One region of the Rheinheimera baltica genome, then DNA from elsewhere that is predicted to be linked to it. Evidence: predicted binding sites of a transcription regulator. Region 1 holds the regulator's gene; the other holds the start of a gene.
The links. The regulator sigma-54, encoded in region 1, starts transcription at its own class of promoters, with help from an activator protein. The targets are predictions, from matches to a motif close to TGGCANGNTNCNTGCTT.
Positions count from the first base shown of each region.

Region 2: glnA (glutamate--ammonia ligase) is a predicted target of sigma-54. The motif match lies at 2,748-2,764, and genes of this name have one in related genera.

Region 1 is NZ_JAPJDY010000003.1:342,222-346,441, forward strand. It holds gene rapZ (RNase adapter RapZ) at 1-805, opposite strand, end outside; gene ptsN (PTS IIA-like nitrogen regulatory protein PtsN) at 802-1,275, opposite strand; gene hpf (ribosome hibernation promoting factor) at 1,283-1,570, opposite strand; gene ORJ00_RS06950 (RNA polymerase factor sigma-54) at 1,597-3,099, opposite strand; gene lptB (LPS export ABC transporter ATP-binding protein) at 3,149-3,871, opposite strand; gene lptA (lipopolysaccharide transport periplasmic protein LptA) at 3,868-4,220, opposite strand, start outside.
Region 2 is NZ_JAPJDY010000010.1:98,655-102,874, forward strand. It holds gene glnL (nitrogen regulation protein NR(II)) at 1-565, opposite strand, end outside; gene ORJ00_RS16445 (DUF4124 domain-containing protein) at 644-1,162, opposite strand; gene glnA (glutamate--ammonia ligase) at 1,285-2,694, opposite strand; gene typA (translational GTPase TypA) at 3,041-4,220, shown strand, end outside.

The DNA.
Region 1 (4,220 bases):
GCGAGCTGCGGTAACTTTCTGCCAAACTTTCAGCCATATATACTGAACGGTGTTGTCCGCCGGTACAACCGATTGCAATAGTAAGGTAACTGCGGTTGTTCCGCTCTAAATGGGGTAACCAGGTACTAATAAAACTATTAATTTGCCATATATATTTTGCTACTACAGGCTCAGATGCCAGATAGTCTTTTACTGGTTGGTCTAGTCCGGTTAATGGTTTTAAATCAGGCTCCCAATGTGGGTTAGGCAGAAAACGCGCGTCAAATACAAAATCTGCATCTTTGGGAATACCATATTTAAAGCCGAAAGATTCAAATAAAATCACTAAGCGGCCAGACTTCTGTCCTAAAATACGCTCACGCAGCTGCTCTGCTAGCTGATGCACGTTCAAATCTGTGGTATCGATATATAAGTCAGCGCGGCTGGATATCGGGTCTAATAATTGCTGTTCTTGTGATATAGCTTCGTCTAACGACATCGCCTGATGCGACAGCGGATGCAAGCGGCGGGTTTCACTAAAGCGCTTTATCAGGCTAGCGTGATCGGCATCAAGGTACAGAATGGTTAAGTCCAACTTACGTGGCAGGTAAGACAAAATTTCCGCCAGCTCGTCAGGGTCTTGTGGCAAATTGCGTACATCTATACTCACTGCAACTCGCTCGTACTGCCCCATCACGGTTGTTGCCAACGTAGGTAATAAATTTACCGGAATATTATCAACACAGTAGTAGCCAAGGTCTTCCATTACACGCAGTGCGACTGACTTACCCGAACCGGAACGACCACTGACAACCAAAAGTTTCATTTTTCAGTTTCCAAAGCACTGTATTCCATGAGTAGCTGATATAACTGGCTGTTAGTGTCAGCATGACGAATTTTTTTAGTTAATTCTTTTTGGCTGAGTAACTTGGCTATACCTGCCAGTGTGCTCAAATGCGCCTGACATTGCTCTTCTGGGATCATAATAGCGCAGAATATATCAACCGGTTGATTATCAATAGCATCAAATGGGATGGCTTCTTTACTGACGACAAACACTAATATTGGCTTTGTTACGCATTTTAGTTTGCCATGTGGTATGGCTATACCTCCCCCGATACCGGTTGAACCCAGTTTTTCTCGTGTCATCAGGGCTTCTAGAATACTGTACTCTGACATTTCTGGAAGTTGTTGGTGCGCCAGTTCAGCAATGTATTCAAGAATGCGTTTTTTGCTGTTAAAAAGAACTGCACTTTTAGTGCAGTTCTCGGCAAGCATTGAAGTTAAGTTCATCATCTTCTAATCAGTGTCGGGAAATTTTCTCTTTATGCTTGATAACCTGGCGATCTAGTTTATCTATCAGCTGGTCTATCGCAGCATACATATTTTCATCTTCAGATATTGCGAAGACTTCACCACCGGTTAAATGCAGTTTGGCTTCAGCAATCTGCTTTAATTTTTCCACGTTTAAGATCACATGTACATTGTTTATATGATCAAAGTGTCGTTCTAGTTTGGCAAATTTACTGTCTACGTATTGTTTTAAGGCTGTGGTGATTTCAACATGGCGACCAGTTAGATTGATTTGCATAGACATATTCCTTCTTTTAGGCTTATTTACAGCAAGGTCTTGCGTTGATTTGACGGTGGGATATACAAGGACTCACGATACTTGGCTATGGTACGCCGTGCTACGTTAATACCTTGCTCCAACAGAATCTCGGCCATTTTACTATCACTTAACGGTTTGGCCGGATTCTCTGCCGCCACTAATTTTTTAATAAATGCGCGAATTGCAGTGGAGGAACATTCGCCACCGCTCTCAGTACTAACATGACTGGAAAAGAAGAATTTAAGTTCAAAAATACCTCTTGGTGTGTGCATATACTTTTGCGTCGTTACTCGAGATATGGTGGATTCGTGCATTCCAACCATCTCTGCAACGTCGTTAAGCACCATCGGTTTCATCGCTTCTTCGCCGTGCTCAAAAAACGCTTGTTGCTGTTGCACGATGCAATTAGCCACTTTTAACAGTGTTTCATTCCGACTTTCCAGACTTTTTAGAAACCACTTCGCTTCTTGCAGATGAGAACGGATAAATTGGGTGTCTGCACTGTTCTTAGCGGTTCGCGACATTGCAGCATATTGCTGATTTATTCGAACTTTGGGCATAGCGTCAGGGTTTAGTTCAACCTGCCAACGCCCTTTTACTTTAATGACACTGACATCAGGAACAACGTATTGTTGTTCTTCACGGATGACGTCAGCGCCAGGTCGTGGGTTCAGGCTATGTATTAGCCGCATCACTTCCTTTAACTCATCTTCTTTGAGTTTAGTCACACGCATGAGAGAACGAAAGTCACGATTGGCTAAAAATTCTGTATGATCCCGAATCATACTCCGTGCTTCCTCCAAAAACGGGGTATCTAGGGCAAATTGACGCAGCTGAACCAGCAAACATTCCTGTACCGAACGAGCGCCTACACCTACAGGGTCAAAAAGTTGAATGCGTTTTATGACGGCTTCAACTTCATCGGCTTCTATATCGTCAAGCCCAAGTGATTCAAGAATGTCGTCACAACTGATGGTTAGCAAGCCATTGTCATCAATAGCTTCAATAATAATTTGTGCGATGGCAAGGTCGGTATCTGAAAATGGTGTTAGTTGCATTTGCCAGCGCAAATAATCTTGCAACGTTTCACTGGTTTCTCCCTGATACACCATATCATCTTCGCCAGAGCCGCTTCCAGCGCTCACTGGAGCTGCACTTACTAAATCGTCCCAGTTATTATCCAGAGGTAAATCCTCCTGGATATTCTGCTCAGTCATGGAATCGCTGCTGTCTGGTTCGTTGGGCTCGTAGCTGTCGTCAGAATGGTTATCGTCACCAGAGCTGTCATTGTCTGCAGTGTTATGTTCTGCGTTGTCTTTGGTGTCTTTGGGGTCGGCAGAAAAGCTATCGTATTCGTCTTCTGCTTCAAGCAATGGATTAGCATCCAGTGCTTCCTGAATTTCTTGTTGCAACTCAATCGTCGACAATTGCAGTAGGCGTATTGCCTGCTGTAATTGTGGCGTCATGGTTAGCTGCTGTCCTAAGCGAAGTTGCAAAGAGGGCTTCATCTACTTCTACCGTTCTCCTGAATGACACGCTGTGAGTTATTTTGGCTAACTATAGCCTGAATTGCTCACCGAGGTATACATCGCGAACCTTTTGATTTGCCAGTACGTCTTGTGGTGGGCCAGCTGCAATGAGCTCGCCATGACTAACAATATAGGCAATTTCGCACACATCAAGGGTTTCGCGTACATTATGGTCTGTTATTAATACGCCGATACCCCGTTGGCCAAGGTGCTGGATAATTTTTTTTATATCTAAAACTGAAATAGGGTCAACGCCGGCAAAAGGCTCATCTAACAAAATAAATGCTGGATTGGCAGCCAGTGCTCTGGCTATTTCAACACGGCGACGTTCACCACCGGACAAGCTCATGCCCAGGCTGTGCTTAATATGACCGATATGAAACTCTTCTAACAGGTCATCCGCGATTTCTTCACGTTGGGTGCGGCTGAGGTCTTTACGGGTTTGTAAGATCGCAAGTAAATTGTCGTGCACAGTTAGTTTGCGAAAAATCGAACTTTCTTGCGGTAAGTAACCAATACCTTGTCGGGCGCGGGTATGAATCGGGTCGAATGTAATGTCTTTATCATTCAGACTTATACTGCCTTTATCTGAAGGTACCAGGCCGACAATCATGTAAAACGTAGTGGTTTTACCCGCGCCATTGGGCCCCAGTAAACCGACAATTTGCCCCGCGTTAACTTCCAGGCTGACATCTTTAACAACCTGGCGCCCTTTATAGCTTTTCGCCAAATGTGATGCGATTAACTTCATGGATTAGTTTTTTCCTCAGGCGTGAAAATTGTTGTTACACGCTTGGTCTCGTTACTCTCAGCGCTAAGCTGTTGCTTTTCGACGTTATATCTGATGACCGATGCTTTTACCACGCTACCACTTTGCGTTAGTTCTGCATCGCCGGTCAATGTTAGCGTGCGACTCGAGGGTTCATAGCGCATTTCCGCCGCTGATGCAGTAACCGGTTTTCCATCGGCAAGAAGCTGTGAATAACGCACCGGGGTGCCAGTTGCAACATAAACTTCTTTGCCTTTACCTGCACTGGCATTTATTTCTAGTTGATCTGCTTTCATTTGCATTGATCCCTGAGTGATCAATACGTTGCTAC
Region 2 (4,220 bases), on a different contig from region 1:
GGTCGACTAAATTTCTCAATCGATCTGCCTGAGCAATGATTAGCTGGGTGTATTCCTTTAAATCGTCAGGTAAAGACTCTTCCAATAATTGTGCAGCACCGCGCAGGCCACCGAGTGGATTTTTTATTTCATGAGCCAGCCCTCGAATGAGTTCTCGCGCAGCCAGATGCTGATGTTGTTGCAGGCTTTCTAAACTAATTTTACGCTGCTGGTCGACATGGCGTATTTCAAGTAACAGGTGCTCAGAAGGATTTTCACTAATGGTAACTGAAATATCGAGTAATAAATGCCGACCATCTGCAAGCACAGCTTGTACGTCGCTGACACCAAAACCCTGTTTACTGTTTAGTGCGCTGTGAAAATGTGCCGCCGTTATATCGATATGCTGAAACAGCTCGGGGAAGTATTGTTCTGAAAGCCGTTTTTCACCCAAACTCAACACGGCGCAACAAGCCGTATTAAAATAACGAATACGTAGTTGAGTATCCAACAGCATAATTGCTGTGGTTAGTTGTTCTGTAATATGCGCATATAATTGCGCTGTTTCAATTGGAGGTTGCGTCACTGTCTCACCTTTTGCACCAAGTTGGTGCGCATGGTGAGCAGTGTAATTCAGTTTAGGCTGAATTGCATGGCATACGCACTAATTTGGTGAGATTACCGAGGTTCTATGCAAATAGAAGGTCGTTACAGGACTTGATGCAATAAGCTTGCCGTTTTGATCAAAAAGCTCCATTTGAAGTTTATGCTCGCCTCGCTCGACATCCCGCAGAATAAAAACAGCATTGCTTTGTGGCTCAGCCTGGGCGACACCATCAACAAGCAAGCGTACACGCAAACCACGTTCAAACATTGGGCTAATTTTACCCGTTACGTAAACTGAACCCGTATTATCTCGCACGGTTGCTTGTTCTTCTGGTTGAGCAATTTCAACAGTGAATGGCTCTTTTACTGGTTGTTTTTTTCCAGGTAGTGTTGCATCGGTAGAAGCCATGACGTTTGCACGACTTGATAAAGAGACTTCTTCAGCGCCAGCCTGTGGGCTATCAGAAAAAACCATAACACCGTTAGCATCCCTGGTAACAAATACTTTTTTTGCTTCTTGCGCCTGAGCACAAGGTATAGCTAGTAAAAATATTAAAATAAACAATACTTTATTCATGCACTTATCCGTTTACGCGTTATTTTATTATTGTTATTCCATAATTATACTCTAGCTTGGTTTGCGTTAATTTTCTACAAAAAAAAAGCTCACCTTAGTGAGCTTTTATCAATAATTAATGCTTATACGCTGTAGTACAATTCGAATTCTAATGGATGAACAGCTACTGCCACTCGACGTGCTTCAGCGCGTTTAATGTCAATATATGCATCAATCATCGCATCAGACATTACGCCACCTTTAGTAAATATTGCACGGTGTTTATCCAGCTCATTAAGTGCTTCATCCAACGAAGTAGATACTTGAGGAATGTTTGCAGCTTCTTCCGCTGGTAAGTCGTACAAATCTTTATCCATGGCGTCGCCTGGATGGATCTTGTTTTGGATCCCGTCCAAACCGGCCATCAACTGGGCAGTAAACGCCAGGTAAGGGTTAGCTGCAGGATCAGGGAAGCGGCATTCAATACGACGCGCTTTAGCACTTGGCACTAAAGGAATACGGATAGATGCAGAACGGTTACGTGCTGAATAAGCCAACATTACCGGTGCTTCAAAATGAGGCACTAAACGTTTGTATGAATTCGTTGAGGGGTTAGTGAAAGCGTTAATGGCTTTTGCATGCTTAATAATACCGCCAATATAGTAAAGCGCTATTTCTGACAAACCTGCATACTTATCACCGGCAAACAGGTTGACGCCATCTTTTGCCAATGATTGGTGACAGTGCATACCTGAACCGTTATCACCTACAAGTGGTTTTGGCATAAACGTAACTGTCTTACCGTACAAGTGTGCCACGTTGTGAATAACGTATTTAAGCTGCTGAACTTCATCTGCTTTTTTAGTTAAGCTATTAAACTTAGTTGCAATTTCATTCTGACCTGCTGTTGCTACTTCATGGTGATGCGCTTCAACAGTTTGGCCCATCTCCTCCAGTACCATACACATCGCGCTGCGGATGTCGTGGCCTGAGTCTACCGGAGGCAGCGGAAAGTATCCGCCTTTCACGCTTGGACGATGGCCTTTATTGCCATCTTCATAACTAGTACCTGAGTTCCAGGCCGCTTCAGTAGAGTTAATTTTGAAGAATGAACCTGACATTGTTGTTTCAAAGCGAATGTCGTCAAACATAAAAAACTCTGGTTCTGGGCCAAATAGCACAGTGTCGGCGATACCAGTAGATTTCAAATATTCTTCTGCACGCTTTGCAATAGATCGTGGGTCACGGTCGTAGCCTTGCATTGTGCTGGGTTCAATAACGTCACAGGTAATGTTTAAAGTAGTTTCTTCAAAGAACGGATCCAAAATAGCGGTTGATGCATCTGGCATCAGGATCATGTCTGAATCGTTAATACCTTTCCAACCAGTAATAGAAGAGCCATCAAACATTTTGCCGTCTTCAAAGAAGTCTTCATTTATTTGATTCGCAGGAACAGTAACGTGCTGCTCTTTACCTTTTGTGTCGGTAAAGCGTAAATCTACAAATTTAACTTCATTTTCTTTCATTAAACTCAGTACAGATGATGCAGACATGCATTCCTCCAATTAATCTGTTTTGAACTTATATAGCGGTATTGCCCTAATAAATGCCAGATACATGCCAAACATTTAAATTATTGATATTCAACGACATATTTAAAGTTGCTTACTTATTAAAACATCCTCAAGCACCAAAATGGTGCGCTATTGCCGCTTTGTGGTGCACCACTGGCAGGTGTAAGTGTAGATGTTGTTTTCCCTTTAGATAAAAAAAATTGCCGAAAGTGCAGTTGCTGTTTTTCTTTCCATGTAAAAACAGAGTAGAATATGCGCCCTTAAGTTTGAGTTAGTTTTGCCTGGTGGTCATTACGGTCATCTAGTGCCACAGAGGATAGTTTACATGAGCGTTACTGCGACAAATTTAGACAAGCTGCGCAACGTTGCCATTATTGCGCACGTTGACCATGGTAAAACCACTTTGGTTGACAAACTGCTGCAGCAGTCTGGCACCTTCGACGCCCGCGCGAAGTTACAAGAGCGTGTGATGGACTCGAACGCACAGGAATCTGAGCGCGGTATAACTATCCTTGCGAAGAATACTTCGGTGCGCTGGAACGGTTACCACATTAATATTCTGGATACACCAGGCCACGCCGATTTCGGCGGTGAAGTTGAGCGTGTATTATCAATGGCTGACTCGGTATTATTGCTGGTTGACGCTGTTGACGGCCCAATGCCACAAACGCGTTTTGTAACGCAAAAAGCGTTCGCGCACGGTTTAAAGCCAATCGTTGTTGTTAACAAAATTGACCGTCCTGGTGCTCGCCCGGATTGGGTTATCGATCAAGTATTTGATCTTTTCGACAACTTAGGTGCCACTGACGAGCAGTTAGATTTCCCAATTGTTTACGCTTCAGCGTTAAATGGCTGGGCAACGTTAGATTACAACGAGCCAAAAACAGACATCACTGAGTTATTTCAGGCGATTGTTGATCACGTTGCGCCACCTGCAGTTGAGCTTAACGGTGAAACGCAGTTGCAAGTGTCTCAGCTGGATTACTCTAGCTACCTGGGTATTATCGGTATCGGCCGAATCAAACGTGGCGCGCTAAAGCCAAACCAGCAGGTTACTATTGTTGGTGCTGATGGTTCTAAGCGTAACGGTAAAGTTGGTCAGGTTTTTGGCTACCTTGGTTTAGAGCGTGTTGAAACTGATGAAGCCAGCGCGGGTGACATTGTCGCGTTCACTGGTTTAGGTGAGCTGAAAATATCTGACACCATTTGTGCTACAACCAAAGTTGAAGCATTGCCTGCATTACAGGTTGATGAGCCAACAGTAACAATGACCTTCCAGGTTAATACTTCTCCATTTGCAGGTAAAGAGGGTAAGTTTGTTACGTCACGCCAGATTTTAGAGCGTTTGAACAACGAATTAAAACACAACGTTGCTTTACGCGTTGAGGAAACTGATGACGGCGATAAATTTAAAGTATCTGGTCGTGGTGAACTACACTTGGGCGTATTAATTGAAAACATGCGTCGTGAAGGCTTCGAATTAGCGGTATCGCGTCCTGAAGTAA